Regions from separate parts of the [Rhizobium] kunmingense genome, predicted to be linked through region 2. Evidence: predicted binding sites of a transcription regulator. Region 2 holds the regulator's gene; each other region holds the start of a gene.

What was found. The regulator LexA, encoded in region 2, represses DNA repair genes until DNA is damaged. The targets are predictions, from matches to a motif close to TGTTCNNNNTGTGTTCNG.
Positions count from the first base shown of each region.
Region 1: a site for LexA is predicted at 5,553-5,570, ahead of AC0JZ4_RS01385 (energy-coupling factor ABC transporter ATP-binding protein). Genes of this name have one in related genera too.
Region 3: a site for LexA is predicted at 2,452-2,469, ahead of AC0JZ4_RS24865 (ImuA family protein). Genes of this name have one in related genera too.
Region 4: a site for LexA is predicted at 3,385-3,402, ahead of AC0JZ4_RS05955 (ImuA family protein). Genes of this name have one in related genera too.

Region 1 covers NZ_CDRNXG010000001.1:249,004-256,540, reverse strand. The annotation lists gene dxs (1-deoxy-D-xylulose-5-phosphate synthase) at 1-36, opposite strand, end outside; gene AC0JZ4_RS01425 (pirin family protein) at 151-1,077, opposite strand; gene AC0JZ4_RS01420 (HepT-like ribonuclease domain-containing protein) at 1,087-1,422, opposite strand; gene AC0JZ4_RS01415 (nucleotidyltransferase family protein) at 1,439-1,750, opposite strand; gene AC0JZ4_RS01410 (exodeoxyribonuclease VII small subunit) at 1,836-2,090, opposite strand; gene AC0JZ4_RS01405 (histone deacetylase family protein) at 2,096-3,028, opposite strand; gene AC0JZ4_RS01400 (acyl-CoA thioesterase) at 3,184-3,582, shown strand; gene AC0JZ4_RS01395 (biotin transporter BioY) at 3,599-4,162, opposite strand; gene AC0JZ4_RS01390 (energy-coupling factor transporter transmembrane component T family protein) at 4,206-4,811, opposite strand; gene AC0JZ4_RS01385 (energy-coupling factor ABC transporter ATP-binding protein) at 4,814-5,497, opposite strand; gene AC0JZ4_RS01380 (winged helix-turn-helix domain-containing protein) at 5,606-6,799, shown strand; gene AC0JZ4_RS01375 (helix-turn-helix transcriptional regulator) at 6,957-7,537, opposite strand, start outside.
Region 2 covers NZ_CDRNXG010000001.1:2,833,178-2,840,714, forward strand. The annotation lists gene AC0JZ4_RS13670 (ComEC/Rec2 family competence protein) at 1-1,741, shown strand, start outside; gene lexA (transcriptional repressor LexA) at 1,722-2,441, opposite strand; gene AC0JZ4_RS13680 (VOC family protein) at 2,640-3,512, shown strand; gene kdsA (3-deoxy-8-phosphooctulonate synthase) at 3,516-4,364, shown strand; gene eno (phosphopyruvate hydratase) at 4,483-5,757, shown strand; gene AC0JZ4_RS13695 (FtsB family cell division protein) at 5,924-6,241, shown strand; gene pdhA (pyruvate dehydrogenase (acetyl-transferring) E1 component subunit alpha) at 6,438-7,496, shown strand; gene AC0JZ4_RS13705 (pyruvate dehydrogenase complex E1 component subunit beta) at 7,518-7,537, shown strand, end outside.
Region 3 covers NZ_CDRNXG010000003.1:134,761-142,297, reverse strand. The annotation lists gene xth (exodeoxyribonuclease III) at 1-768, opposite strand, end outside; gene AC0JZ4_RS24875 (PPC domain-containing DNA-binding protein) at 780-1,223, opposite strand; gene AC0JZ4_RS24870 (hypothetical protein) at 1,542-1,964, shown strand; gene AC0JZ4_RS24865 (ImuA family protein) at 2,537-3,289, shown strand; gene AC0JZ4_RS24860 (Y-family DNA polymerase) at 3,210-4,721, shown strand; gene AC0JZ4_RS24855 (error-prone DNA polymerase) at 4,718-7,537, shown strand, end outside.
Region 4 covers NZ_CDRNXG010000001.1:1,192,826-1,200,362, forward strand. The annotation lists gene leuB (3-isopropylmalate dehydrogenase) at 1-472, opposite strand, end outside; gene leuD (3-isopropylmalate dehydratase small subunit) at 619-1,224, opposite strand; gene AC0JZ4_RS05935 (hypothetical protein) at 1,359-1,595, opposite strand; gene AC0JZ4_RS05940 (HpcH/HpaI aldolase/citrate lyase family protein) at 1,705-2,589, shown strand; gene AC0JZ4_RS05945 (DUF1737 domain-containing protein) at 2,593-2,799, shown strand; gene AC0JZ4_RS05950 (metallopeptidase family protein) at 2,812-3,252, opposite strand; gene AC0JZ4_RS05955 (ImuA family protein) at 3,423-4,397, shown strand; gene AC0JZ4_RS05960 (Y-family DNA polymerase) at 4,369-5,853, shown strand; gene AC0JZ4_RS05965 (error-prone DNA polymerase) at 5,850-7,537, shown strand, end outside.

The sequences.
Region 1 (7,537 bases), 2.6 Mb from region 2:
CTTGTCGAGCAGCGGCGTCGTGGGCTGGGGTGTCACGGAAAAGGCTTTCTGTTCTTGTTATTGCATGTCTCCCAAAGATGAGCAGGAAACAGGCTTTTTCAAGTTTCGCGAGCGTTGGGTTCTAATCGATTTTAGCGCATGGGCAAGGGTTTATGCGGGTGTCGGCAAGGGAACGAACTCTTCTTCGTCGCCCGGAACGATATCGAAACGCCCGGTCCGCCACTCCTCCTTGGCCATCTCTATGCGCTCCTTCGAGGAGGAGACGAAGTTCCACCAGATATAGCGTTTCGAATTCAGCGCAGCGCCGCCGAACAGCATCACATGACAGCCCTGGCTTCCCGCCTGCAGCGTGATCTCGTCGCCGGCGCGGAAGACGAGCAGCTGGTCGGCGGCAAACCGGTCGCCGGCAATGTCCAGTTCGCCGGACAGGATATAGAGCGCCCGTTCCTCGTGTCCGGCAGGGAAGGGAAAGCGCCTGCCCGCATCGAGCCGAAGGTCGACATAGAGCGTATCGGTAAAGGTCGCGACGGGTGAGGAAAGCCCGGCAAAGCCGCCGATCACCACGCGCCCTTTGGCGCCCTCCCAGTCGATTTCCGGCATCTTTTCATGGCTGGTATGGGCAAAGGCCGGATCGATTTCCTCCTTCTCGTCCGGCAGCGCCAGCCATGTCTGCAGGCCGGACATGGAGAGCGGATGCCCACGCAGGTTTTCCGGCGTGCGTTCCGAATGCACGATGCCGCGCCCCGCCGTCATCAGGTTGATGTCACCGGGCCGGATCACCAGCTCGGTGCCCAGACTGTCGCGATGCTTGATCTCGCCGTCGAACAGGTAGGTGACGGTGGAAAGCCCGATATGCGGATGCGGCTTCACATCCAGCGCCTCGTCGGGCCGCAGGATAGCCGGTCCCATCCGGTCGAAGAAGATGAACGGCCCGACCAGCCGTCTCTGTCGGCTGGGCAAGGACCGACGCACCGAAAACCCGCCGATATCGGAGGATCGCGGAATGATGAGGTTCTCTATCGCATCGCAGGCGAACGCATCGCCGGGGGCGGGGTCTGTTCCGGGGAAGAAGGACATGGGACCTCGTTAAAGTGTTTCCTGATCCTCGGGATACTGCGCCAGGAACGCTTCGAGTTCAACGATGAGGGGCGGCAGGCGCTCGGTGATCATCGTCCAGATCGTTTCATCGAGAATTTGCTCGTAGTCGTGTCGTAGCATGTTGCCGAGGCCACGGATTGCCGGCCAGTTATGGCGCGGGAGAAGCTCCTGCGCGATCGGTCCAATTTTGACGCTTGCCTCGGATATTCGCGCAAAGCACCGTTCGCAGGCATCTCTCGTGATATTGCTGTTCAGATAGCCGCCGAAGTCCATGCCTCGCGTATCGTCGAGAACTGCCTGTCCGTTCTCGACGATATCTCGCATTCGAACCAACGGGCGCTTAGTAGGCAACGGCGCGATCCCTCTCCACACTTCTGCGAAAGCGTTCTCGGCGCATTGGTTCCGGGACTATGTCGACGCTGTTCGCACCGGTGATATTGCTGATCAACAGGCGAAGATCTTCAACTACCGTCAGGTAATCCCAGCCGGACCGGATCACAGTCTCGGAAAATTTCACCAGCACATCGAGATCAGAATCAGCGGTCGCCTCGCCGCGGGCCACCGAACCGAACAGAGACACATGCTCCGCACCCGCGGCGCGCAGCTCGGCCTCGTGTTCTCTCAGCTTGGCAATGACCTGATCCTTGTCCATGCCGGACAATATAGGGAAATCTTCCCAATCAGTCGAGTGGAGCAGGCGTGTGCAATCCAGGGTTTTGCCAGGTGAGAAGCGGAAATCACTCCCCGTCGAGTGGCTCCACGCCCTGCACCTTGCCGGCGCGGTCGAGACGGATCTTCTCGATGCGGTTTTCCGCGGCGTTGAGCAGTTTCTCGCAATGCTTCTTCAGGGCTTCGCCGCGTTCGTAGATGGCGATGGATTCGTCGAGCGCCACATCGCCGCGTTCCAGCCGGGCAACGATGCTTTCCAGCTCGGCGACTGCCTTTTCGAAGGAATAGCCGTTCACATCGATGCTATCGGTGGCTTCGGTCATGTCCTTCATCCTCTCATCAGTCTTGCGATATGCATGCCGGCGGATTCCGCCAGTCCTTCCAGATCATAGCCGCCCTCGAGCAGGCTGACGACCCGGTCATTGGCGTATTTCCCAGCAATTTCCATCAGCCGGCCCGTCGCCCAGTCGAAATCGTCGCCGACAAGGTTGATCTGCGCCAGCGGATCGCGGTGATGCGCGTCGAACCCGGCCGAGATGATGATGAAGTCCGGCCGGAAATCATGAAGCTTCGGCAGAACCCGGTCCTTGAAGGCATCGCGAAAATGATCGCTGCCGTCATTGGGCGAAAGCGGCGCGTTGACGATCGTGTTCTTCGAGCCCGTCTCGTCCTTCGCCCCGGTGCCGGGGTAGAGCGGCATCTGGTGCGTCGAACAGAACAGCACCGACGGATCGTCCCAGAAAATGTTCTGCGTTCCGTTGCCGTGATGCACGTCCCAGTCGATGATTGCGACACGCTCGACGCCATAGGCCTGCTGTGCGTGGCGGGCGGCGATCGCGGCATTGTTGAACAGGCAGAAGCCCATCGCCTTCACCTTTTCCGCATGGTGCCCCGGCGGGCGTGAGGCAACGAAGGCGTTGTCCACCTTGGCCGTCATCACGTCGTCGACGGCGGCCATTGCCCCGCCTATGCCGGTCAGCGCCGCCTGCAGGCTTTTCGGTCCCACATGCGTGTCGGATTCAATCTGTATTACGGTGTCTTCTTCCGGGGTCTTTCGCATCACCCAGCGCAGATGTTCCTCCGGATGGGCCAGCAGCACGGCATCCTCGTTCGCCTGCGGTGCGTCTTTGCGGGCAAGATCGGAGAAATTCGGATGTTCGAGCGCGATCGCCAGCGAGCGCAACCGGTCCGGCCGCTCGGGATGGCCGGCAGGGGCAGGGTGCTCGAGAAAGATAGGGTGTTCGTAAAGGCGGGTGGTCATGCGGCTCCCCGGCGTCTCGTCCGGTCATGGCCGGGCATCGGTGTCAGGCCACCGACATGGCGCAGATGGCAGGCTTTTTCAAGCGCGGGTCTTGCCCTTGTCGCACTTGGCGAGGAATATCGGCCTGTTTTGAAAAGGGTTCTGTAGAGGCTGGTATGGTCAAGGACGCGGTAAAGGCATCCGATTTTCGCGTCACCTTCCGCGATGTCGACATGAACGGGCAGATGTTCCGCTCCGTCTATATCGACCGGGCGGAAGAGGCGGTCGCCGACTTCTGGCGCCGCCGCAAGGCGAAGGCAAGTGATCCGGCCTTCATCACCGGCAAGGTTGCCGGCACCTTCCATGTGCCTCTGCTATTGGGCGACGCCATTCACATGCATGTCGGCGTCAGCAAGATCGGCGGAAAGTCGGCGGGCTTCATCGTTCGCATGACGCGTGACGGTGAAGCCGTCGCCGAGGTCGAGATCGTCTGGGTGGCCGTCGACCGAAAGAGCGGAGAAAGCGTCGCGCTGCCGGAAGAGCTGCGCGACTGGCTCTACGGGTATCTCGACTGACTTTTATGCCCCGTCGTTACACCCTTTGCGGCAGAAGCGGATAACCGACCATCACGGCGCGGCCGGCAAGGGCGGCAATCGCGGCCTTCAGCAGATCGCCGGGAATGAAGGCAAGCGAGCCCATCAGCGTCGCACTCAGGCTGACACCGGTGACGAGCGCCAGATAGACGATGCCGCAGGTGTAGAGAACCACGATACCGCCGAACACCGCCGCCGCAAAGAAGCTGGCCGTCTGCAGCACGCTGCTCTGGCCGGCACGCACGAGGCGCTGCGACAGGTAGCCGGTTGCGATTGCGGCCAATACCCAGCCGAACAGGTAACCGGCGGTCGGGCCGAAGAACACCGTCAGTCCGCCGCGCCCGCCGGACAACACCGGCAGGCCGATGGCCGCAAGCACCAGTACCAGCGTCACGGCCAGTCCGCCGCGCTTTGCGCCCAGCACGACGCCGGCCAGCATGGCGCCCAGCGACTGCGCCGTGATCGGCACGGGAATGAAGCCGATCGAGATCGGCGGCAGAAGGCCCAGCGCGATCATGATGGCGGCAAAGAGCGCGGAAAGGACGAGGTCACGGGTTGCCATGCTTGGTGTTTCCTTAGTGTGTGCCTTTGAGGCTGTTATGGCGTCATTTCTGACGGCGGATGCCGCGGGCGTCAATGGCCGCGGCGATCTCGTCGGCATTGCGCAGCGTCGAGATGATCAGCGGCACGATGATGGAAAGCGGCCGCGGTTTCAGGCCGCGCGCGTAATGCGCATCGCGGATCACCGCATAGCGGCCGACGATTTCCGGCACGAAACGGATGACGAGGCCGAGCGCAAGGCCGAGATCGGCCGCCTTGACGATACCGATCCGCTCCAGCGGCATGGCCGCGCGGGTGATCACGTCGATGAAGTCGCCGGTCGTCGTCGTTGCCGTCACGAGGCTTGCGAAAAGCCCCAGCGCCACCAGCCTCAGAAAGGCGTTGAGGCCCTCCAGCGGACTGTTGAAGACGGCGGTGAACAGCGCGACGAATAATATGACGAGCACAAGCGGCGACATGCGCCGCACGAATTCGCCGGCCGACATTCGCAACGAGAGATGCACCGCAAGGCCGATCGTCAGCGCGCCGGCAAGCACGATGGGTGACGTGACCAGAAACAGCAGGATGCTGAATGCCATCAGCACCGCAAGCTTCACCCCGGCCGCAAGCCGGTGCAGAAATCCGTCGCCATCGACATAGAGCGAGCGCATCCTCATGCCGCTCCGTGCAGGGCGCGATATTGCGCAATCACCGCGTCCGGCGCACCGTCGCCGACGATGGCGCCTGCCTGAAACGACAGCACCCGGTCGAAGCCTGAAAGCAGGTCGAGGTCGTGGCTGATGACGATCACATCCTCCGGCAGATCGCCGATCGTGCGTTCCACCAGATTGCGGTTGCGGATATCGAGCTGGTTGGTCGGCTCGTCCATCACCAGGACTTTCGGCTCGGTGACGAGCACGGAGGCGAGTGCCGCCAGTTGCAGTTCGCCGCCGGAAAGTTCATGCGCCCGCCGTTCGCCGAGATGAGAGATGCCGAAACGGGCCAGCACCGCATCGACCCTATTGTCGACCTCGGCCTTCGGCAGCTTGCGGGGTTTCAGCCCGAGCGCGATGTCTTCGCGCAGGATCGGCAGGATGATCTGGTTCTGCGGGTTTTGGAAGATGAAGCCGCTCTGGCTGCGCGCCGCGTCCTGCTCGGTGACCGTATCGAAACCGTTGACCGTCACCGTGCCTTCGGTCGGTGTTACCAGTCCGTTGATCATCCGCGCAAACGTTGTCTTGCCCGATCCGTTCAGCCCGATGATGCCGACGCGCCGCTCGGCAAGCGTCAGCGTCAGCGGCTGGATGACGGTGCGTCCCTCGAAGCGAACCTCGACCCTGTCGAAACGAATATCCAATTGAAGCCCTCGATGTCGTCAGCGTCTATAGACTGCTGGAGAGCGGAAGGAAAATAAGAACAAAAAAAGAACATTGCATTGGCGGCTGGAAGCCCCTAGTCTCTGCCTATGGCAATCCTGATCCCGAATGATGAGGCGAGGCGTATTTTTCTGGAGCGGCAGCAGCTTTGCGCCCCGCCCGGCCGCGCGCTCGCCAAGTCCGGCCTGTTGCAGCTGATCGACGATCTCGGCTTCGTCCAGGTGGACAGCATCGCCACCGTCGAGCGCGCCCATCACATGATCCTCTTCTCCCGCAACCAGACCTACCGGCGGGAACACCTGACGGCGCTTCTGGAAAAGGACGGCGAGCTTTTCGAGCACTGGACCCACGACGCCTCGATCATTCCGGCGCGTCTGTTCCGCTACTGGAAGCACCGCTTTCGCCGTCGCGAACCTGTTCTCGCCGAGCGCTGGCGCAAGTGGCATGGCGAAGGTTTCGACAGCGCCTTCGACGAGACCTTTCGTCATATCGCCGAAAACGGCGCGATCATGTCGCGCGACATGAAGGTCGAGAATCACAAGTCCGGCGGCTGGTGGAACTGGCACCCCAACAAGACGGCGCTCGAATATTACTGGCACACCGGCAAGCTCTCGATTGCCGGACGAATGAATTTCCAGAAGATCTATGACCTCACCGAGCGCGTCATCGCCGCGCATCATCATGAGCCGGAAGTCGAGCATGACGAGTTCGTCGACTGGGCCTGCCGCAGCGCCATGACAAAGCTTGGCTTTGCCACATCCGGTGAACTGGCGGCCTTCTGGGACATCGTTACCCCGGAAGAGGCGAGGGCATGGGTCGCAGGCCATCGCGACGAACTGACGGAAGTGGTGATAGAGACGGCCGATGGTAGCCGATCGCGCGCCTCCTTCGCTCTTTCGGGCTTTCCGCATCACCTTGGCGACATCCCGGAACCGCCGGCACGCATCCGGGTACTCAGCCCCTTCGATCCGCTGCTGCGCAACCGTGATCGAGCCGAGCGCCTGTTCAATTTCGTCTACCGCATCGAGGTCTTCGTGCCCGAGGCAAAGCGCCAATACGGTTATTACGTCTTCCCGCTACTGGAAGGCGACCGCATGATCGGCCGCATCGACATGAAGGCCGACCGCAAGGCCGGCGTGCTCGACGTCCGGCGCCTGTGGCTGGAAAAGGGCGTCCGCGCCTCGGCCGGGCGGCTGGAAAAGCTCGATGCCGAATTGCAGCGTGTTGCCCGTTTCGCCGGCGTGGAGCGCATCGTCTATCACGCAGGCTGGCGGGGCGAATAGCGGGCCGCCGTGCGGTAAGATCATTGGTACCGCTACAGCATGTCTCCCGAAAGTGGTCACCGGTTTCGTGATAAAGACATGCGCAAAAACAAGAAGCTAAAGCATGGCAAGCGAATCGGAAAGGTCGCGGAGTGCTTTGGTGATGACGCTGCGGCGCCTATTCCGGCGGCAGCTTGATGCTGGCAATCGCCGCGATGAAATCCGCTTGACGGTTCATGCCCGATTTCTGCAGGATCGCCTTAACATGGCTGCGCACGGTTTCCACGCCGACGCCGTGCTGCCCCGCGGTGGTCGCCACGTCATGGCCGGCGGCAAGCGACCACGCCACGCGCGCTTCCGCCGGGCTAAGGTCGAACAGACCCTGGATCAGCCCTGCCGTCGGCACGCGTGAGCGGTCGACCGGCGTGACGATCAGGAAACAGGTGGCGCGTGTAAAGATATCGCGTGCGCCACCGCGCACGGGGATCATGTGGACGATGGCCGGAGGCGTATCGTCCACGCGCGGCAGGGGAAAGGAGTGGGAGGGTCCGTCGGGCCGTGTGTCCGGTCGTGTTCGTGCCGCCAGCCCGGACATGTCGGCAAGCGCCGCGGCGAAAAGACGATTGGCCGGCTCATGCGCAAACCGCATCTGATTGCCTGCCGTCAGCACGATCTGCGGCCGGAATGCTTCGAGTAGGCTATTGGCGGCGAGCATTTTTCCGCTGTCGGTAAAGACCGCCGAAGGCAGGCCCGTCAATT
Region 2 (7,537 bases):
CGGCCTCAACATGGCGCTGGCCGCCGGCATCTGCTTCGTCGGGTTGCGCACGGCCCTCGCTCTGTCTCCCGCCGTCTCGCAGGCCTTGCCGGTCAAGAAGATCGCGGCGTGCGGTGCGCTTGCGATGGTCACCTGCTACTACCTGATTTCCGGCTTCGGTGTTTCGGCCCAGCGTGCCTATATCATGATGGCGGTCATGCTCGTCGCCGTGCTTCTCGACCGTGCGTCGATCAGCCTGCGCAATGTCGCGCTTTCGGCATTGATCATTCTCGCCTGGACACCATCGGAAATTCTGGGGCCGAGTTTCCAGATGTCGTTTGCGGCCACGGCTGCACTGGTGGCCGGGTATGCGCTCTGGGCGGAGCGGGCAAGGCGGCGCGTGCACGAACCGCTGCCGTTTCGTCACCCTCTGGTGACGGGCGCTGCCGCATCCTCTCGCTTCGTCGGCGGCATCGTGCTGACCTCGTTGATCGGCAGCCTTGCCACGGCGATCTTTTCGATCGAGCATTTTCACCGGATTTCGACCTATGGGCTTGCTGCCAATCTTGCCGCCATGCCGATCATCAGTTTCATGGTCATGCCGGCCGGGCTTGTTGCCATGCTTTTGATGCCGTTGGGGCTTGATGGGCCTTTTATCGCACTGATGGCGAAGGGACTGGAATGGGTGATCGCGATCGCGCACACGGTTGCCGGTTGGCGCGGCGATGCCCTGGTCGGCCAGCAGCAGGCGTTGTTTCTGCCGCTCGGCGTGGCCGGCATGTTGTTGCTGGCCTTGCTGCGGACCCGCCTTCGGCTCGCAGGCGTGCCGTTTCTGATCGCCGCCTTGGTGCTGTTTGTTCAGGGCGGCTCACATGCCGGATCCACCCTTCTCGTCTCGGAGGACGGTACACTCATTGCCTATCGCGACCGGAGCCTTGTGACGGTCAATCGCACCCGCCCATCCGCCTTCGTCTTCGACCAGTGGACGAGGGCCCTTGGTCTGCCTGAGCCGATCAAGCCTGTCATGCTCGACCCGGCTGCCGCGTTGCAAACGGTTCACCCTTCGCCATCTCCGACTGTTGCCCCTGAAGGGGCGGGCGACGAGAGGTTGGCGGACGATCTCGTGGCGGCTGCGCGCCGGCGCATGGCTTCCTTGACGGCTCCTCGTTTCTCCTGCGAGGCCAAGGCCTGGTGCGGCCTGCGCATCGGTGAGGACCGCGTTCGCGACAACGCCGGAGGTCTGCGCGAGCCGAATGCGTCGGACCAGAAGTCCGGACCGGAGGAAGGGATGCTCGTGATTGCGCTCGACGATGGCCGTTATGTCGGTGCGGCCTGTGATGTGGCTGATCTTGTCATCGCTCCCAGGGCGCGTTTCGATCAATGCCGATCCGGTACCCTGCTTCTTTCAGGCGCCACGCTCAGGAAAACCGGTGCGTTGGAAATCGCGCTGCCGGACCGCGCTCATGGCATCGATGATCACCGGAACTGGAAAATCACGCCGTCATTTGCCGGCACGCAACGACCGTGGGCCATACATCGCCAGTATGACTGGCGAGGGAACCGATATGACCCGAGCCTGCCCGGATGGCTTGCAGCCGCCATCGAGGCAAACGGTTTTGCCACGCAGCCATCGAGCGCCGGCGCAGCAACGAATGACGCAACCGGACGCGCAGGCGGCGTGCCCATAACAAATACGGCCATGTCACCGTCTGGTGATGCTGCGGAGACCAGTCAGCCCGGTCTCAGTGATAGCGGCGAATAAGGCCGACCAGCTTGCCCTGCACCTTGACGCGATCGGGCGGGAAGATGCGGGTCTCATAGGCCGGGTTTGCCGCTTCGAGCGCGATCGATGCCCCCTTGCGGCGGAAACGCTTCAACGTCGCTTCCTCGTCATCGACGAGTGCCACGACGATGTCGCCTGGATTGGCGGTGCTGCCGTTGCGAATGATCACGGTATCGCCGTCGAGAATGCCGGCCTCGATCATAGAGTCGCCCTTGACCTCGAGCGCGTAATGTTCGCCGGTGCCGATCATCTCGATCGGAACGGAAACATTGTGGGTGTTGTTCTGGATTGCCGAGATCGGTACGCCGGCGGCGATGCGGCCCATGACCGGAACGCTTGCGGAGGTGGCATCCTCAAGCGGCGCGGATCGAGCAGGTGCTGCGGGCTCGACCGGACGCTTGCCGAGGCTTCCCTCTATGACGCTCGGGGAGAAGCCGCGCTTCGGCTGCAGGCTTGGCACATAGGCTTCCGGCAGCTTGATGACTTCGAGCGCGCGCGCCCTGTTCGGCAGGCGGCGAATGAAGCCGCGTTCTTCCAGCGCCGTGATCAGGCGGTGAATACCCGACTTGGATGCGAGGTCGAGCGCATCCTTCATTTCATCGAAGGAAGGCGGTACGCCGGACTCCTTCATCCGCTCGTGGATGAAAAGAAGCAGTTCCTGTTGCTTGCGAGTCAGCATGGATGCGCACCTTCGGATTTTGAAACAAATGCAGAACGGACACTATATGTTCCATATGTGTTCCGCAAGTCCTTAAATTTGGGTGGAGATTTCATAACTTTCTGAAATGGCAGATCCATTTGTCCGCTTAAAGGGACTTGCGCTTGTCGGTTGTCTGACCAATCTAGCTTCCAGCTAACAAATGTCTGGGGGACATGCGTGACTGCGAAGAAAATCGATCATCTCGTATTGCCGGTCTGCGATCTAGCTGCGGCGCGCGGCCGGTTGTCGGCGCTGGGCTTTACGGTGGCGCCCGATGCCCTGCATCCGTTCGGGACGTCTAACGCCTGTGTCTTCCTCGATGACGGCATCTATCTGGAGCCGCTGGCGCTGGCGGACCGGCGCAAGGCGGGTGCAGCTGCCAAGCGCGGCAATGTTTTCGTGGCGCGTGATGTCGCATTCAGGGGGAAGCGTGGGAGGCAGGGGCTTTCGGCGCTGGTCGTGGCCAGTGATGATGCCGAGGCTGATGATCAACGCTTTGTCGCAGCCGGAGTATCGGCGGGCGAGGTGCTGGAATTTTCGCGCGTCATAAAGTCTCCGGATGGTGATGAGGCGGAGGGCCGCTTCAGGCTCGCCTTTGCGGCGGATGCTGCGGCTCCGGATTTCTTTGCCTTCGCCTGTCAGCGTGTGGTTTCATTCCCTCAGGATATGGGCAACTTACGCATCCATGCGAATTCGGTAACCGGCCTCAAGGAGGTGGTGCTCGCGGCGCGCGATCCCTCATCCTCTGTGCCGCTGCTTGTCCAGGTGCTTGGCGCGGAGGCGGAAGAAACCGAGGCGGGTCTGGTGTTTGCTGCCGAGAATGGCCGCGTCCGGGTTCTCGGTGAAGGGCAGCTCGACCATGAATTCGGCTTGCAATTCGATCCGTCGGCTGCGGGGTTTTATGGCAAGGTTCTGATTTTTCGCTCCGCCGATCTGGCCGTGACAGAGATCATCCTTGCTGCTAATGACGTCGCATTCATCCGCCGGGATGGCCGTGTGCTCGTGCAGCCGGCAGCCGGGCAGGGCGTCATGTTCGGCTTCGAGGAATAGACAATGGCAGTTTCCCCCAAATCAGAAGTTTCCGTCGGCGAGGGCACGAAGAAGGTCGTCTTTTCCAATGCCGGACGATTGTCGCTGATTGCGGGGCCCTGCCAGATGGAAAGCCGCGAGCATGCCTTCATGATCGCCGGAACGCTTGTCGAACTTTGCGACAAGCTCGGTGTCGGCCTCGTCTACAAATCCTCCTTCGACAAGGCGAACCGCACGTCGATCGCTGGCAAGCGCGGCATCGGGCTTGAGAATGCGATGGAAATCTTCGCCGACCTCAAGAAGGAATTCGGATTTCCGGTGCTGACCGACATCCACACCGAGGAACAGTGCAGCATCGTTGCCGAGACGGTCGATATTCTGCAGATCCCTGCCTTCCTGTCGCGCCAGACGGATCTGCTCGTCGCGGCCGCCAAGACCGGTCGCGCGATCAACGTCAAGAAGGGCCAGTTCCTGGCCCCCTGGGACATGAAGAACGTACAGGCGAAATTCCTCGAAAGCGGCAACGGCAATGTCATGCTGTGCGAGCGCGGTGCGTCCTTCGGCTACAACACGCTGGTGTCCGACATGCGTTCGCTGCCGATCATGGCTTCGCTCGGTTCGCCCGTCGTCTTCGACGCCACCCATTCGGTGCAGCAGCCGGGCGGGCAGGGCGGCTCCAGCGGCGGTCAGCGGGAATTCGTCGAGACTTTGGCACGCGCGGCGGTGGCCGTTGGTATTGCCGGCCTGTTCATCGAGACCCATGAGGACCCCGACAACGCACCGTCAGATGGCCCGAACATGGTTCACCTGAAGGACATGCCGCGGCTTCTGGACAAGCTTCTGGCGTTTGACGCCATCGCCAAGGCCGCCTGAGCAATCGGGCGGCGGTTGAGCGCGGTCAAAGTGTTGAGAGCGCTCGCATTGTAATTCGGATGTCATTGAACATGGTTCATTTCAATGACCGAGTGACTGTAAATCTGAGGAGAGACCCTTGACTGCTATTACCGATATCATCGCCCGCGAAATTCTCGACAGCCGCGGCAATCCGACGGTCGAAGTCGACGTTCATCTCGAAGACGGCTCGATGGGCCGTGCAGCCGTGCCGTCCGGCGCGTCTACCGGTGCGCATGAGGCTGTCGAACTGCGTGATGGCGGTAAGCGTTACGGCGGCAAGGGTGTCGAAAAGGCCGTCGAGGCCGTCAATGGCGAGATCTTCGATGCGATCGGCGGTTTCGATGCCGAGAGCCAGATCCATATCGACAAGATGCTCATCGCGCTCGACGGCACGCCGAACAAGTCGCGCCTCGGCGCCAACGCCATTCTCGGTGTATCGCTCGCCGTCGCCAAGGCCGCTGCGGAAGCGTCGGGCCTGCCGCTCTATCGCTACATCGGTGGCGCCGGCGCGCACGTTCTGCCGGTTCCGATGATGAACATCATCAATGGCGGCGCGCATGCCGACAATCCGATCGACTTCCAGGAATTCATGATCCTGCCGGTCGGCGCCGAGACGCTGAAGGATTCGGTCCGCATCGGTGCGGAAATCTTCCACGTCCTGAAGAAGGAACTGGCGTCGCAGGGGCATAACACCAATGTCGGCGACGAAGGCGGCTTTGCACCTGGCCTGAAGAGCGCGCCCGAAGCGCTCGACTTCATCGTCAAGTCGATCGAAAAGGCCGGATACAAGCCGGGTGAGGACGTGTTCCTCGGCCTCGATTGCGCCTCGACCGAGTTCTTCAAGAACGGCAAGTACGAGATGGAAGGCGAGGGCCGTACGCTCGAGCCGGAAGCTATGGCCGACTACCTTGCCGAACTCGCCGCCAAGTACCCGATCATCTCGATCGAAGACGGCATGGCGGAAGACGACTGGGATGGCTGGAAGTACCTGACGGACAAGATCGGCAAGACGGTTCAGCTCGTCGGCGACGACCTTTTCGTCACCAACTCGGCGCGCCTGCGCGACGGTATCAAGATGGGCGTCGCCAACTCGATCCTCGTCAAGGTCAACCAGATCGGCTCGCTGACGGAAACGCTCGATGCCGTCGAGACCGCGCACAAGGCAGCTTATACGGCCGTCATGTCGCACCGCTCGGGCGAGACCGAGGATTCCACGATCGCCGATCTCGCGGTCGCGACCAACTGCGGCCAGATCAAGACCGGCTCGCTGTCGCGCTCGGATCGTCTGGCGAAGTACAACCAGCTCATCCGCATCGAGGAGATGCTCGGTCCGCAGGCGGTTTATGCAGGTCGGTCCATTCTCAAGGGCTGATTGCTCTTGTCTGCCAACTCCGAGACTTCAAAGCCCGCGTTCTCGACGCGGGCTTTTTGCATCGCGGCATGAGAAACGAATGCTTAAGCAAGTTCTGCGAAATTGAATTATTCCGATCGGGGCGAATGATCGCTCTGCCGACCTAATTCCAGGGCGTTGAAGAGGCATGTGGACAAAGCATCATAAGAAGAGAAAATTCGGCCGCCTCGTCCTGCCTGCCATCACCGTCGCGTTCCTCTCCTATTTCGGCTACCATTCGATCCATGGCGACCTCGGTCTGATCGCGACCGACGAGTTCGAGCGCCAGCGGCTGGCGCGGGCTGCAGAGCTGGACGGCTTGACGCAGAGACGCGAGGCTCTCGAGCGTCAGGTGCATCTGATGAGCGATGGCTCGCTCGACAAGGATATGCTCGACGAAATTGCGCGTTATCAATTAAATGTCTCGCGTCCGGATGAAATTGTCATATTTAACAATTATTTCTGAATTAACCTGATTTCGGTTAACTTGTATTTTCTTGATAAATATCAGCGACTTAAATAGCATGTGAGCCATGCAATTATGTCATTGCTGGGGCGGTGTTTCTTGCCTATGGTATGTGCCGAAACCCGAGCGGGTTGTGGTGGGGTTGAAGTCCTGCACAATCGCGCTCTATTCAAGTGCAGCACATAGGGAGGGATCGATGGCGCCAGCTAAATCCGCGTCTGCATCCGGCCGCAAGCCAGCGGCAAAGTCTGCTAACAAGGCAACCTCAAAAGAATTCACCGGCAAGAATACGCCCGACTTCAGCAAGGACGATGAGCTTCACGCCTATCGCGAGATGCTGCTGATCCGCCGTTTCGAAGAGAAGGCCGGCCAGCTTTACGGCATGGGCTTCATCGGCGGCTTCTGCCATCTCTATATCGGCCAGGAAGCTGTCGTTGTCGGTATGCAGATGGCGCAGAAGGAAGGTGATCAGGTCATCACCGCCTATCGCGACCACGGCCACATGCTGGCAACGGGCATGACCGCACGCGGCGTCATGGCCGAGCTTACCGGACGCCAGGGCGGTTATTCGCGCGGCAAGGGCGGCTCGATGCACATGTTCTCCAAGGAGAAGCATTTCTACGGCGGCCACGGTATCGTCGGTGCGCAGGTGTCGCTCGGCACCGGTCTCGCCTTTGCGAATGCCTATCGCGGCAATGACTCGGTTTCGGTCGCCTATTTCGGCGACGGCGCCGCCAACCAGGGCCAGGTCTACGAGAGCTTCAACATGGCGGCTCTGTGGAAACTCCCGATCATCTATATCGTCGAGAACAACCGCTACGCCATGGGCACGTCGACAGCGCGCGCAACTGCGCAGTCGAACTACTCGCAGCGCGGTTCCGGCTTCGGTATTCCGGGCATCCAGGTGGATGGCATGGATGTGCGCGCCGTCAAGGCCGCCGGTGAAGAGGCGCTCGCCCACTGCCGTGCCGGCAAGGGTCCGATCATTCTCGAAATGTTGACCTATCGCTATCGCGGTCACTCCATGTCCGACCCGGCGAAGTATCGCTCCAAGGAAGAAGTGCAGAAGATCCGCTCCGAGCAGGACCCGATCGAGCAGGTGCGCCTGCGCATTCTCGATGGCGGCTGGGCTACCGAAGACGAGCTGAAGGCTATCGACAAGGATATCCGCGACATCGTCACGGATTCGGCCGACTTCGCCCAGAATGATCCGGAGCCGGATGTATCCGAGCTCTACACCGACATCCTGCTCTGAAGCGCGGGGAGGAAAGAACACATGCCTATCGATATCCTGAT
Region 3 (7,537 bases), on a different contig from region 2:
TGACACATCGAGGTTGATCATGACCGGCGCATGGTCGCTCGTATGGTCCCAGCTTCTCGGCTTTTTCCGGACAGAGGCTGTTTTCAACCACGGAACGGCCGCGGGCGATAGAAGGATGTGGTCGATCCTGAGGCCGGCGTCGCGCTCAAACGAGTTTCGCCAATATTTCCAGAAGGTATAAATGCGCTCGTCCGGGTGCAGTTGCCGGACAGCATCCGTCCAACCTTGCGCGAGGAGACGAGCATATGCCTTTCTAACCTCGGGCCGGAACAGAGCATCGTCTATCCATCGCTCCGGCTTATAGACGTCGAGATCCGTCGGCATCACGTTGTAGTCGCCCGCCAACACGACAGGGATCTCAAGCTCCAGCAGCTCAGCTGCATATTTCTGAAACCGGCGAAACCAGGCCAGTTTGTAATCGAACTTCGGCCCCGGTGCAGGATTGCCGTTTGGCAGATAGAGGCATCCGATCAAAATGCCATCGACCGCGGCCTCGATATAACGGCAATGACTGTCGTCTGGATCGCCCGGAAGACCCTTGCGTGTGAGAAGCGGCTCCTGTCCACGGGCAAGGATCGCGACGCCGTTCCATGATTTCTGGCCCTGCCAAACGGCACCGTATCCGGCGCGCTCGATCTCTTTCAAAGGAAAGTCGATCGTTTTGAGCTCCTGGATGCAGACGACGTCAGGTTTGTCCTCCTTCAGCCATCTCAGGAGGATATCTAACCGGCTGCGGATAGCGTTGACATTGTAGGTCGCAATCCTCATCGGAGCTGCTGTCACAGGTCGATCAGGGCTATACCGAGATCAGGACGCTTTTTTCGGCGGAAGCCGACAGCACTTTCGCCGATGATGATTTCCAGTGTGGGGTGGACGATGCCGTTGATGAAATGGCCGCCTTTCGTCGAGCCATCCTCGAAACCGAGCACCGCATGCATGTGGAGACTGGCCTTCCCGTCGTCTCCGACGGCGACATCTCCAATGGCACTCAGGACCTCCGTCTGACCGTCCACAGGGATTTCCTTGTATGTCTTCGTTGCAAAGTCGAAGAAACCCAAGGTGGCCTTTTGGAACGCACCGATCGCAGTCAAGGACGCGCCGGTGATCTTCTGCTCAGTCGCGAAGCGGGTGATGGCGTCGAACGCTTCCTCGCCCTCGTCGAGGACCAGCACCCAGGTCCGCTCGCTCGAGAAGTTCGTGTCGCCCAGTTCCTTGCTCTTCATTTCTCGTTCCTCAAACTGCTTCGTAATATGCCGCGACTGATCCAGATCGTATCGGCGAGCGTCACGGGCGATGCCTTCTGAGTAACTGCTATTCGTCCAGAGAGTTGCCTCGTTGACAGCCGTATTTTTTAGCCGTTCGCTGCGGGAAGGATCTCTTGCCTGGTTTGTAAGATCAAAGATGTCGTGCTGGACTCGAAAGGCCGCGCCGCCGTCAGGGAGCCCAGAGGCAGTCACTCGGCCTTGGAACCGTTCCCGCGTGCCGCCGGTTAGCATTTGACGGTTCGAATGAACACAACCCTTGCGACGGGAGACTTACGTATGGCTCAACAGCTAGACCCGACCAGCGACGCCGCGCGGACGAGCGAAGATGCTGACGCAAACCGCGAAACGCTCGCGAAGAACGCAGACGCCACTCTGCATCGTGTCGGTCACGGTGGCGAGCAGACCCGACGATCGTCCTCCGATGTGACCGACCTCTCAGACGTCAGGGAGTTCTCGCGCAGTTCGAACGGCGATACCTGGTCGATCGGGAAGGATCGTCAGGGCTCGATGATGGTGCTCCATCGTGGAAACCTGCCATCCGGCGGCCATGAGACGGTCACGCCAGTCGGCGCATTCCCCAGTACTGACCTTAGAGGTCCTCGGCATGATGCGCTGGTCGCGATGCTGAGCGACACCGAAGACCGTGGAGACGTGGAGCGAACTGGCGTAGTGACCAGCTTATTACTGAACTGGGATTAATCTCGCCTGAGGTTCGGGGAAGATGGCCTGGCGTTTAACCAGAAGGCGATCGTTGAGGCTTATCGCTCAGCCGCGCCAAGCATGGAAACCTTGTCTGACATTGATCCCCGTCATCGCTGATCAGCCTTTCGCAGCCCATCGCGGCCATCCTTCGCAACCGGGCGAATGTCATCCCCGCGCCATGCTTTCGTACAAGGACCTTGCGCTCGAGTTCGTCTGAGCGCTTACACAAGCGGCATTCCACCGCGATGACAGGCATTTTTACCTGTCGAAGCGTTGTGGTCATATCAAAGATCTGGGGCGCATCTCGTTTAGTGGGCAACGCCGCCGCCTATGTTGGCCCCCGCCTGACCGCCAAAATTTTCTTGCACCCGCAAATCTCTGCCTTTGCCTTTCTAGCGATCTGATTCAAAAACAGAATCTGCGACTTCGCTAAAATTATGAGACTCTATTCCCATTTTGCGCCCGCTTGACTCTTTCTTGCTAACGGAACAGATACAGAACATCAAGTGTTCTGGCGGCATGATGCCGTCCTTTCCAACCACCGCGAACCGGAAGGATTTCTGCGAACGATGTCGGCTGTCCGCGCCCAAGTATTGGCAGATCTGCGTGACCGCATCTCTTCGATTGAAGGAGAAGGCGCCAAGAAGGCTGGCTGCCTGCCGTTCGGCGTCGCGGACATCGACACCATTCTTCCAGGCGGCGGGCTGGCCAACGGCGCCCTGCATGAATTTGCAGGCGGCGGGTCGGGGACGGTCGATGGTGCGGCGGCCGCATTGTTTGCGGCAGGGATCGCAGCCAGGACCAAGGGACCGGTCGTCTGGTGCCTGACGCGCCCGGATTTATTCTTTCCGGCGCTGGCGCAAGTGGGACTGCATCCAAAGCGGGTAATCTTTGTTGAGTCTGACAAGGAAGAGGACGTTGCCGCCAACATGGAAGAGGCGCTCTCCTATGGCGGACTGGGTGCCGTCGTCGGGGAGGTGGTGAGGCTGCCGATGGTCGTCAGCCGACGGCTGCAGCTGGTTGCCGAGCGAAGTGGGACCATCGCGCTCGCAGTCCGGCGATGGCGGCGGCAAACCGAGGCAAACGACTTCGGCCAGCCGACGGCATCCACCACCAGATGGCGGGTGAGCGTGCTTCCATCGGACGAGCTTCCGGTCCCGGGGATCGGAAGGCCTCAATGGTTTCTTGAGTTGATGAGATCGCGTGCGGGCGAGTGTGCTGAGTTTTACGTCGGAGCGTGTGATGCCAAGGGTCGTATCCATCTATCTCCCGGATCTGGCCACGGACAGGATCAGGCGGGACGATCCCGCCATTCCGGATGACCGCCCGATCGCCGTCATCGCCAGTAGCGGAGCCAAGCGCTGGGTGTCGGCGGCAGATAAGGCCGCAAGACAGATCGGTGTCAGGGCGGGGATGCCGGCCGCCAAGGCACAGGCGCTCTTTCGGGGGCTTATGCTCGTCGATGCGAATCCAGCGGCCGATGCCATGGCGCTAGACCGCCTCGGCTTATGGGCGCTTGGCCACTATTCGCCGATCGTGGCCATCGATGGCATCGATGGCCTCGTCCTCGATACGGAAGGGGCCGATCATCTCCAGGGTGGCGAGCAACCAATGATCACCGGTATCGTCAACATGTTCCGTGCCAGAAAGCTCACCGCAAGGGTCGCAATCGCAGACACCTGGGGTGCGGCCCATGCCTGCGTTCGTGCAATCAAGCGTGACACGGTCATCGTGCCGCGCGGCGAGATTGTTCGCGCCGTCGAGAAATTGCCGATTTCGTTGCTCAGGCTTCCGGAAAAGGTCGTAGCTGTTCTGCGGGTACTGGGTTTCCAATCGATCGGAGAACTGTCGAACACGCCGAGGGCGCCGCTGGCACTTCGCTTCGGGCCGGAAGTCGGCCGTCGTCTCGATCAGATGTTCGGGCGCCTGAATGAACCGATCGATCCGATCCGGACCGCCGACCTCGTCGAGGTCTCACGATCGTTCCAGGAGCCCATTGGCGCAGCCGAAACCATCAATAAATACGTTGGCCGGCTGGTTGTGCAGCTCGTGGCCGAGCTCGAGAAGCGCGGGCTTGGTGCGCGGCGCACGGATCTGATCGTCCATAAGGTCGACAATACGATCCAGGCGATACGAGCCGGAACGGCGAAGCCAGCGCGCGATATCGCCTGGCTCTCCAAGCTCTTTCGCGATCGAACCGAAAAGATCGAACCCGGTTTCGGCATCGAGAAGCTGACGCTGGTTGCCATCTCCGCAGAGGCCTTGGCCCAAGAGCAGAAGGTCTCCTCGCTTGTGGAGGAGGAGAACAGCGACATCACGCCACTGATCGACGTCTTCGCCAATCGCGGCCAACGGGTCTACCGGGTCGCTCCCTTCGCGTCCGATGTCCCCGAGCGCAGTGTCCAGCGGGTTTCCGCCGTCGCGGAAGCCGTCGAGGACGGGTGGGTCAGTCATTGGCGACGTCCGGTCCGTCTCTTCAGCCGACCCGAGCAGATCCAGGCGATCGCGATGATGCCGGACTATCCGCCGGCCACCATCACCTGGCGCGGCAAGCGCCACCGTGTGAAACGGGCCGACGGCCCCGAGCGCATCTTCGGCGAATGGTGGATGCGGCCAAACGAGCTGGAAGCCGTTCGCGACTATTTCGTCATCGAGAACGATGATGGCGAGCGCTTCTGGATTTTCCGGTCCGGCGACGGTGTGGACCTGGACACCGGATCGCACAAGTGGTTCATGCACGGGATCTTCGCATGAATTACGCCGAACTCCAGGTGACGACCCATTTCAGCTTCCTGCGGGGGGCATCCTCCGCTCAGGAGCTGTTTGCGGCCGCGAAGGCACTCGGCATCGAGGCGCTGGGTGTGGTCGACCGCAATTCCCTGGCAGGGATCGTGCGCGCGCTCGAGGCATCGCGGGACACAGGCCTTCGTCTCGTCGTCGGATGTCGCCTGGATTTGCAGGACGGCATGTCGATCCTCGTCTACCCAACCAACAAGGCAGCCTATTCGCGGCTGACCCGGTTGATCACGCTTGGCAAGGGCAGGGGCGGCAAGGACAACTGCATCCTCCATCTCGATGATGTCGCACTATACGCGGAGGGCATGATCGGCATTCTCGTGCCGGATCTCCCGGACGACACCTGCGCGCTCCAGATGCGTAAGATGGCAGACACCTTCGGCAGGCGGGCCTATGTCTCGCTCTGTCTCCGACGGCGGCCGAACGATCAGATGCGGCTGCACGAGCTGTCGAACATGGCGGCAAAATTCCGTGTCAAAACGGTCGTCACGAACGACGTCCTCTTCCATGAACCGTCTCGGCGGCAGCTTCAGGACATCGTCACCTGCATCCGCGAAGGCACCACGATCGACACGGTCGGGTTCGACCGGGAGCGGTTTGCCGACCGTTATCTGAAACCACCGGAGGAAATGGAGCGGCTCTTCCCCCGATATCCAGAAGCATTGGAGCGGACGATGGAGATCGTCGAGCAGTGTCGGTTTTCGCTGGAAGAGCTCACCTACGAATATCCTGAGGAGGCGCTGGTCAATGGGATGGACGCTCAACAGTCTCTTGAACAGTGCGTCCGTGACTGCATTCCGATGCGATATCCGGAAGGCCTTCCTCAAAAGGTGCTGCGATCGGTCAGACACGAGCTCGATCTGATCAAGGAGATGGACTACGCGCCCTACTTCCTGACGGTCTACAGCATCGTCCGTTTCGCCCGCAGCCAGGGTATTCTTTGCCAGGGCAGGGGATCGGCTGCGAATTCGGCAATCTGCTACATCCTTGGCATCACCAGTATCGATCCAGAGACGAACGATCTCCTGTTCGAGCGTTTCGTCTCCAAGGAACGCAACGAACCGCCAGATATCGACGTCGATTTCGAGCACCAGCGGCGCGAAGAAGTCATCCAGTGGATTTATAAGACCTATGGCCGCGACCGAGCGGCATTGGTCTGCACGGTCACGCGATACCGGGCCAAAGGCGCCATCAAGGATGTCGGCAAGGCGATGGGCTTGCCCGAGGATGTCACCAAGGCCCTGTCATCGGGTCTCTGGTCATGGTCGGAAGAGATTACCGAGCGTAATGTTCGCGAGCTGAACCTCAACCCCGACGACTACCGCCTGGTCATGACGCTTCGGCTTGCCCGCGAGCTGATGGGTGCCCCACGGCATCTCGGTCAGCATGTCGGCGGCTTCGTGCTGACGCGCTCGCGCCTCGATGACCTCGTGCCGATCGAGCCGGCAGCCATGGAAGATCGCCAGGTGATCGAATGGGACAAGGACGATGTCGAGGCCTTGAAAATGATGAAGGTCGACGTGCTGGCGCTCGGCATGCTGACCTGCATGCAAAAGGCGTTCGACCTGATCCGCGAGCATAAGGGAGAGGATCTCGATCTCGCCAGGGTCAAGCAGGAGGATAGCGCCACATATGCGATGATCCGTAAGGCCGATACGCTCGGAACGTTTCAGGTTGAGAGCCGGGCACAGATGTCGATGCTGCCACGGTTGAAGCCCAGGACCTTCTATGACCTCGTCGTTCAGGTGGCGATCGTCAGGCCCGGTCCAATACAGGGTGACATGGTTCATCCCTATCTTCGACGCCGCGAGGGCAAGGAGCCGGTCGAATACCCGACGCCTGAGCTCGAAGCTGTGCTCGGCAAGACTTTGGGCGTGCCGCTGTTTCAGGAATCGGCCATGAAGGTCGCCATGGTCTGCGCCGGGTTTACGGCCGGCGAGGCCGACCAGCTGCGCAAGTCGATGGCGACCTTCAAGTTCACCGGCGGTGTCTCACGGTTCCAGGCCAAGCTGATCGACGGCATGATCAACAACGGTTACACGCGTGAATTCGCCGAACGGACGTTCAAGCAGCTCGAGGGGTTTGGCAGCTATGGCTTTCCGGAGAGCCATGCCGCCTCATTCGCCCTGATTGCTTACGCATCCTGCTTCATCAAATGCCACTTTCCGGACGCCTTCGCGGCCGCGCTGATGAACTCCCTTCCGATGGGTTTTTACGCACCCGCCCAGATCATTGGTGATGCCCGCAAGCATGGTGTTGAAGTGCGGCCCATCTCTGTCCAGCATTCGCGATGGGATTGCACGCTCGAGAAAATCCCCGGATCCGACCGCCATGCCATCCGGCTTGGCATGCGGCAGGTCGATGGATTGGCGGTCGCAGATGCGGCGCGGATCGTGGCCGCGCGCATGGAGCGGCCATTCGAAACTGTCGATGATGTCTGGCGACGATCAGAGGTGCCGGCCGAGGCGCTTGTCCGGCTCGCGGAGGCCGATGCGTTCCGGCCGGCGTTTGGCCTGGAACGGCGAGATGCCCTATGGGCGATCAAGGCCCTTCGTGACGAGCCGCTTCCGCTGTTTGCCGCTGCGTCCGCCCGGGAGGAGAGAGCCGTGGTCGAGCAACAGGAGCCAGAGGTCGCGCTCAGGCAAATGACCGAAGGCCATAACGTTGTCGAGGACTATGCCCATGTCGGACTGACGCTGAGAGAGCATCCGATATCGTTCCTCCGCCGGGATCTCATGGATCGCCGGATCGTCACCTGCGCCGACGCGATGAAT
Region 4 (7,537 bases), 1.6 Mb from region 2:
CGCGCTTCTGGCCGTTGCCGAGATCAATGATTTCCTTCGGCTCGCCGAAATAGACGCCGCCGGTCAGTTCGCGGACGATGAGGATGTCGAGACCCTCGACCAGCTCCGGCTTCAGCGAGGAGGCAGCGGCAAGTGCGGGATAGCAGATGGCCGGGCGCAGGTTGGCAAAAAGCTCCATATCCTTGCGCAGGCGCAGCAGGCCGGCTTCCGGGCGAACCTCATACGGAACGCCATCCCATTTCGGGCCGCCGACGGCACCGAACAGGACCGCATCGGCAGCCATGGCCTTTGCCATGTCGGCATCGGAAATCGCAACGCCATGGGCGTCATAGGCGCAGCCGCCGACAAGGCCTTCATCGAGCGTGAAGTCGGCGCCCATCGCTTCGTTCATATGGGCGATGATCTTGCGGACTTCGCCCATGGCTTCTGGGCCGATGCCGTCGCCGGGAAGAAGGAAGAGGTTCTTTGCCATGTCTTAAAACACCTTGGGTTCGACAGGCCCACCATCCCCCCGCGCGGGCTGACCCGCGCTTGGCTAAAACCTCGTCCGAGCCTGCCGAAGGACGAGGCCAGAACAGATCAGACTATGCCGCTTGCGAGCCTGCGCATCGGATTTCCTCAGAGCCAGGGGCGTTCGCTGCGGTTCTTCGCCTCGAAGCTCGAAATCGCGGTATCGCTCTTCAATGTCGAGGCGATGTCGTCGAGACCTTCGAGAAGGATGTGTCGGCGGCCGGGATCGATATCGAAATGCAGGCGGCCGCCATCCGGACCGGTGATTTCCTGGGCTTCCAGATCGATCGTCAGGATCGCGTTCGAACCGCGGTCAGCATCATCCAGCAGCTTTTCCAGGTTTTCCGGGCTGACGATGATCGGCAGGATGCCGTTCTTGAAACAGTTGTTGTAGAAGATATCGGCGAAGCTGGTGGAGATGACGCAGCGGATGCCGAAATCGAGCAGCGCCCACGGCGCATGTTCGCGCGACGAGCCGCAGCCGAAATTGTCGCCCGCGACAAGGATCTTGGCACCGCGATAGGCCGTCTTGTTCAGCACGAAGTCGGGGTTTTCCGAGCCGTCCTCGTTATAGCGCGCTTCGGCAAACAGGCCTTTGCCAAGGCCGGTACGCTTGATTGTCTTCAGATAATCCTTCGGGATGATCATGTCGGTGTCGATGTTGACGACCGGAAGAGGGGCGGCGACGCCAGTCAGCTTGTCGAATTTTTCCATGATCGGCCTCAGATAATACGTTTATGGAGGCTGCCATAAAGTATTTTTGGGAGAATTTGAAGGCCGATTCAGTACCGATCAGTACGTAGGCGCTTCACGGCGGGCTTTCCTGCCCAGCCGTGAATGCACCGGTATCACATATCGATAATGGTGCCGCGGCCATCGTTCCAGACACGCATGTCGGCGCGCCGCGCCTTAGCTCCGCTGGCCCGGACGGGTGCAGGCTTCATGCGGCTCGAAAGCGCCTTGCCGATCGACAGAATGGCGAGCGTGCCCATGAAGGCAACGGTCAGGGAGGCTGTCAGCAGGGCTGCCACGGCGATTGCGGCAATGCCTGCGAGAATGACGACGAAGGAACGAATGTTCTGCATATCCAATACCTTTCTGTAACCGGAAATGTGGGACTTGCAATTCCGGCTTGCAAGAGGTTTTCGCGGCCGATCTACTGTCGGGACATTAAAAGATGGTCATAAAAGAGTGATGGAAGTCCTGATGCATCCTGTCCTGCGCCCGCGCCGCTCTCTCCTCAGCGTTCCGGCAGACAACCGGCGGGCGCTGGAAAAGGCACCCATGCTCGATTGCGACGGGGTGATCTACGATCTGGAGGATTCCGTTTCGCCGGAAAGGAAGGGGTCGGCGCGGGATAACCTCGCCGCAGCCTTTGCTCTCAAACCTTCGCCGCCAAAGGAGAGGATCATCCGGATCAATCCTGTGGCGAGCGGGTTCGGCGCAGCTGACATGGCGCTGGTGACGAGGCTTCAGCCTGATGCGGTGCTCGTTCCAAAGGTCGAACATGCTGCTGACCTTGCGGCAGTGGCGGGGGGGTTGGCGCAGGCTTCACCCGTGCGACCGATCGCCTTGTGGGCGATGATCGAAACGCCGAAAGGGGTTTTGAATGTCGCCGCCATTGCCGCTAAGGCCGCGCCCCAATGTTTCGTCGTCGGATTGAACGATCTGCGCAAGGAGACCGGTGTTCCGCCCCTGCCCGGCCGGACCTACCTGGTGCCCTGGCTGATGCAGATCGTGCTGGCCGGGCGCGCCTTCGGCACTGACGTGATCGACAGCGTCTTCAACGATTTCAGGGATGGCGCCGGTTTCGACGCTGACTGCGCGCAAGGGCGGGCCATGGGATTTTCCGGGAAAATGCTGATCCATCCGGCGCAGATCGAACCGGCAAACCGGCATTTCGGGCCTGATGAGAACGCTATTTCAGAGGCACGGGCGATCGTCGCCGCGTTCGACAAACCAGAGGCCGAGGGCAGAAATGTCATCGACATCGATGGAAAAATGGTCGAGCGTCTTCACCTCGTCGAGGCAGAGGCGCTATTGGCCAAAGTCGCGTTCATTACCGAAAGAAAGGCATAAAGCATGAAACTCTACCGACTGCTCACCGCTGTGGACGACGCGACCTTCTGCCACAAGGTGACGGCTGCCTTGAACAAGGGATGGGAGCTTTACGGTTCACCGACCTATGCCTTCAATTCCGCAACCGGGATCATGCAATGCGGCCAGGCCGTGACCAAGACGGTGCATGGCAAGGAATATACGCCCGATACGAAGCTCGGCGAGCAGTAAGCTGCTGATCGGTCAGCGCTGGGTGGCGGCATCCTCGGCGCTGGCCTCTATCCGCTCCATATCCTCGTCGCTCAGGCCAAAATGGTGGCCGATCTCATGGATCAGGACATGGGTGATGATATCGCCGAGCGTTTCGTCATTTTCGGCCCAGTAATCCAGGATGGGGCGGCGATAGAGACGGATGCGATTGGGAAGTTCGCCGGTTTCAACGGTGAACCGTTCCGAAATTCCTCGACCTTCAAAAAGCCCCAGCAGATCGAATGGGGTTTCCAGCGCCATATCCTCGAAGACGTCGTCGTCCGGAAAGTCTTCGATCTCGATGGTGAGATTGGCCGTCAGGGCTCGAAACTCCTGCGGAAGATGACCATAGGCGTCGATCGCCAGCGATTCAAACGTGCTTATCGTTGGCGCATGGCGGTCCTGCCAGTCGTCTGTTTGGTCAATGCGAGCCATCGGTTCTCCCTTTGTCGATGACATATAAGGCCATCGCCGCCTTTTTTCGAGATAAGAATCATCGCCGTAGCAAATGAGGAAAAGATTCCTGCTTTGCTGCGATTGACTCCTTGGAGCCTCTCTGGAATCTATAAGAACATAGAGTGAACATTAAGGATCGAGCTGACGCCATGGCCAGGACCGCCGCGGCGCAGGAGACGCTTTTTGCCCTGCGCGAACAGATAGCCAGAATGGAAGGCAAGGCCCTGCCTGCTGCTGTTGCCGCCGCGCAGGCGGATGCGGCCCTGCGGATCAGCGGCGGCGATGCCCATAGCGTGCGCCCACCCATGGCATTCGGCATTCCAGCTTTGGATGGGGCGCTGGACGGCGGGCTAGACCTTGCGTCGATTACGGAAATCCGCTCGCTTTCCTTCTATGATGCGGGTTCCACCTGCGGCTTCGCTCTGTCGCTTGCCGCGCAGGTAAAGGCCTATGGTGAGGCTGTTGCCAGAGGCGACAGGGCGGGCGGTACAGGAGCGGACGCGCCGCTGCTGTGGATTGCCGATGGGTTATGCGGTCATGAAGTGGGAAACCTGCATGCCGGAGGGCTTCGTCAGTTCGGCATCGATCCCGGCCGGCTTTTCCAGGCCATGCCCCGTCGGCTGGACGATGCCCTTTGGCTGGCAGAGGCCGCCCTGACAAGCGGGGCATTTGCGGCAACGATCCTTGAGATTCACGGAAACCCCAAATTTTTCGGCCTTGCGGAAAGCCGCAGGCTCAGTCTTCGGGCAAAGGCGGCGGGACGGCCGCTCTTCCTGTTACGGCATGCGGGAGACGAGGAGGCAAGCAGCGCCTCCTTCCGCATGCTTATCAAGCCGGCGCCGGCCTTTGAGCGGCGTCTTGCGAATGGCAGCATGCTTGGCGGCAGCATCGGCCATTCGGTTTTCCAGCTCACCCTGGAGAAGAGCCGCAACCCCGGCCCTCTCTCCTTCCTTCTGGAGTGGAACCCTCGTGACCGCCAATTTTACCTTGCCCAAAATCCAACAGGATCTGCTTACGCAGGGGCGCGGCCAGCGCATCCTGGCTCTTTATTTCCCGTATCTGGCAACCGACAGGATCGCGCGCAAACTCTGGGGCATGTCATGGCGTTCGAAAGAGCGTCCTGATCATCCCCCGATCCTGTGCGCCGGGCGCCGCGACAATGCCCTGCGGCTGACCGCACTCGATGAAAGCGCCAGATCTCTCGGCTTGAAGCGCGGGCAGGCGCTTGCCGAAGCACGTGCCATGTATCCGGAAATTGACATTTTCGATGAGGACGAAAAGGCCGATCTGGTGCTTCTCGAGGCGATCGCCGATTGGTGCGACCGCTATACGCCCCTCGTCTCTCTCGATGGGGCGGATGGTCTGTTCCTCGATATAAGCGGCTGCGCCCATCTTTTTGCGGGAGAGGAGGCGATGCTGCGCGATGTGCTTTTCAGGCTCGGACAGATGGGGTTTGCCGTGACGGGAGCGATCTCGCCCTCGCCCGGCCTTTCCTGGGCTCAATGCCGGTTCGGCAGCGGCGGGGTGATAAGCGGGGAGGATATCGGTGCGGTTCTCGGCGCTCTGCCGGTACAGGCACTGCGACTTGAGGAAAGTACCGTTGTCTCGCTCTGCAAGCTCGGTTTGAAACTGGTTGCCGATCTCGTTTGTGTGCCGCGCGCCTCGCTGGCCCGGCGGTTCGGGGGAAAGCTACTCTTGCGGCTGGATCAGGCGCGGGGTGAAAACGAAGAGGCGATTTCGCCAAGGCGGCCCGTCGCAGCACTGTCCGCGGAGCGGCAACTGGCCGAACCGGTTCAGGCGGAAGAGGATATTCTCGGCCTGACCTGCGAGATTGCCTCCTCGCTGAAGTTCAGGCTCGAGGCCCGCGGTGTCGGCGGACGGGTTTTCGAACTCGTTCTCTTTCGCGTCGATGGCCGGGTGTTTCGCATATCCGCGCGCGCTTCGCGCCCCTTGCAGGATGCAAGGAGGATTTCCGCCCTGTTCTCGGAGCGCCTCAATGCCGTTCATGATGATCTCGAGGCTGGTTTCGGCTTCGAGCTTCTGCGGCTCAATGTGCTTCAACATGATGCCGTCGATGCGGTCCAGAACGATTTTTCCGGTGATGCGGCAAAGAACGTCTGCCTTGCCGATTTCATCGACAGGGTATCGGCCCGGTTCGGCGCGGAGTGTCTGAAGATCTTTCAGTTGCAGCAGAGCCATATTCCGGAGCGCGCAGAGACACTGGTGCCGGCAATCGCCGCAACGACCAGGCGACCGGATGTCGAAGGCGCTTCATTCACGCCATGCACCGACCGTCCCTTGCGGCTCCTTCGGTATCCCGAGAAGATCGAGGCCTTTGCGGCAATCGTTCCGGACGGGCCGCCGCAACGGTTTCGCTGGCGTCATGTGCTGCACAAGGTTACGCGCGCGGAGGGGCCGGAAAGGATTGCGCCAGAATGGTGGCTCGACGGCGAGAAGGCCGTGGCGCGGGACTATTATCGCCTGGAAGGTGAAGGCGGACGGCTCTTCTGGGTGTTCAGGCTCGGCCCTTATGATCCCGAAAACCCGCCCGTGTGGCGTATGCACGGGGTTTTTGCCTGATGGATGCCCAAACTTTTTTCGAGATCGGCGCAAAGACGAATTTTTCCTTTCTGGAGGGGGCCGCGCGGCCGGAGGAAATGGTCGTGACAGCGAGTGTCCTCGGCCTTTCCGGCTTGGGTATTGCTGACCGTAATTCGGTGGCCGGTGTTGTCCGCGCCCATAACCAGGCCTGTGAAATGCAGGAACTGGTCAAGCTGAGGCAGGGGGAGGCGCTACAGGACGATGGGGGGGAAGAGATAAGACCGTCCGGCTTTCATCCCGGCGCACGGCTGGTGTTTTCCGACCGAACGCCGGATATGCTTGCCTATCCGATGAACAGGAGGGGCTGGGCCAATCTTTGCCGTCTGCTGAGCCGGGGCAATCTCAGAGCCGAAAAGGGCTCCTGCATTCTGGAGGAATGGGATCTTCTGGAATGGTGCCACGAGATGATGCTTGCGGTCGTCCCGGATTATTCCAGGGCGGAGGAGGGTGCCTATCTTGAAGAGCTTGCCAAGAAACTCGGGTGCTATCGCGAGAAATTCGGCACGACCGTCTATCTCGCCCTTTCACCTACCTATGACGGGCGCGATCCTTTCGTCTTTGCCAGCTTTGCGCAGATCGCAGCCCGGAAAGGCGTGCCGCTTATCGCGACGAACCTGCCTGTATTCTCCCTGCCTGACCGGCGGTCCCTTGCCGATGTGGTCACAGCGATCCGCAATCATGTGACGATCCAGGAGGCGGGGTTCAGACTGGCGCCGCATGGCGACAGATATCTGAAGCCGGGATCGGAAATGGCCCGCCTCTTTCGCGTTTATCCCGAGGCGGTTGCCAATACGGCGCATTTCTGTGCCCGGCTCCAATTTTCCCTTGATGAATTGAAGCACAATTATCCCGATGAGAGCGTGCCCGGTGAAACGGTTTCCGAAACGCTGGAGCGCCTGACCTGGGAGGGCGCGCGTCGGCGCTTTCCAGCGGGGCCCACACACCAGTTGGAAGCGCAGATCCGCGAAGAGCTCGCGCTGATAAAGGAGATGCAATACGAACCCTATTTCCTCACTGTCCGGCATATCGTCTGGCATGCTCGCGATGTTCTGAACATACTCTGCCAGGGCCGTGGGTCGGCCGCCAACTCGGCCGTGTGTTACTGCCTCGGCATTACCGACGTTAATCCTGAAGAGGCGACGTTGCTGTTTGCCCGCTTCATTTCCACCGAGCGTAACGAGCCGCCGGATATCGACGTCGATTTCGAGCATGGCCGACGGGAAGAGGTGATCCAGTATATCTACAGTCACTACGGTTATCGTCATGCAGGACTGACTGCGGCCGTGACCAGTTACCGGACCCGGATGGCCGGGCGTGAGGTGGCAAAGGCATTCGGTCTTTCGGAGGACGTGCAGGCGGCATTGTCGAGTACCGTCTGGGGATGGTCGGAAGACGGGTTGACCGAACGGGAGGCAAAGGTCGCAGGGCTCGATGTCGGCGACCCGCTGACGAAAAAGGTGATTGCCCATGCACGGGAACTGATGGGCTTTCCCAGGCACCTGACCCAGCATGTCGGCGGTTTCCTGATCACCCGTGACAGGCTCGATGAAGTGGTGCCGATCATGAAGACGGCGATGCCGGGCCGTTACATGATCGAATGGGACAAGGATGATCTCGATACATTGAAGCTTCTGAAGATCGATGTCCTCGCACTCGGGATGCT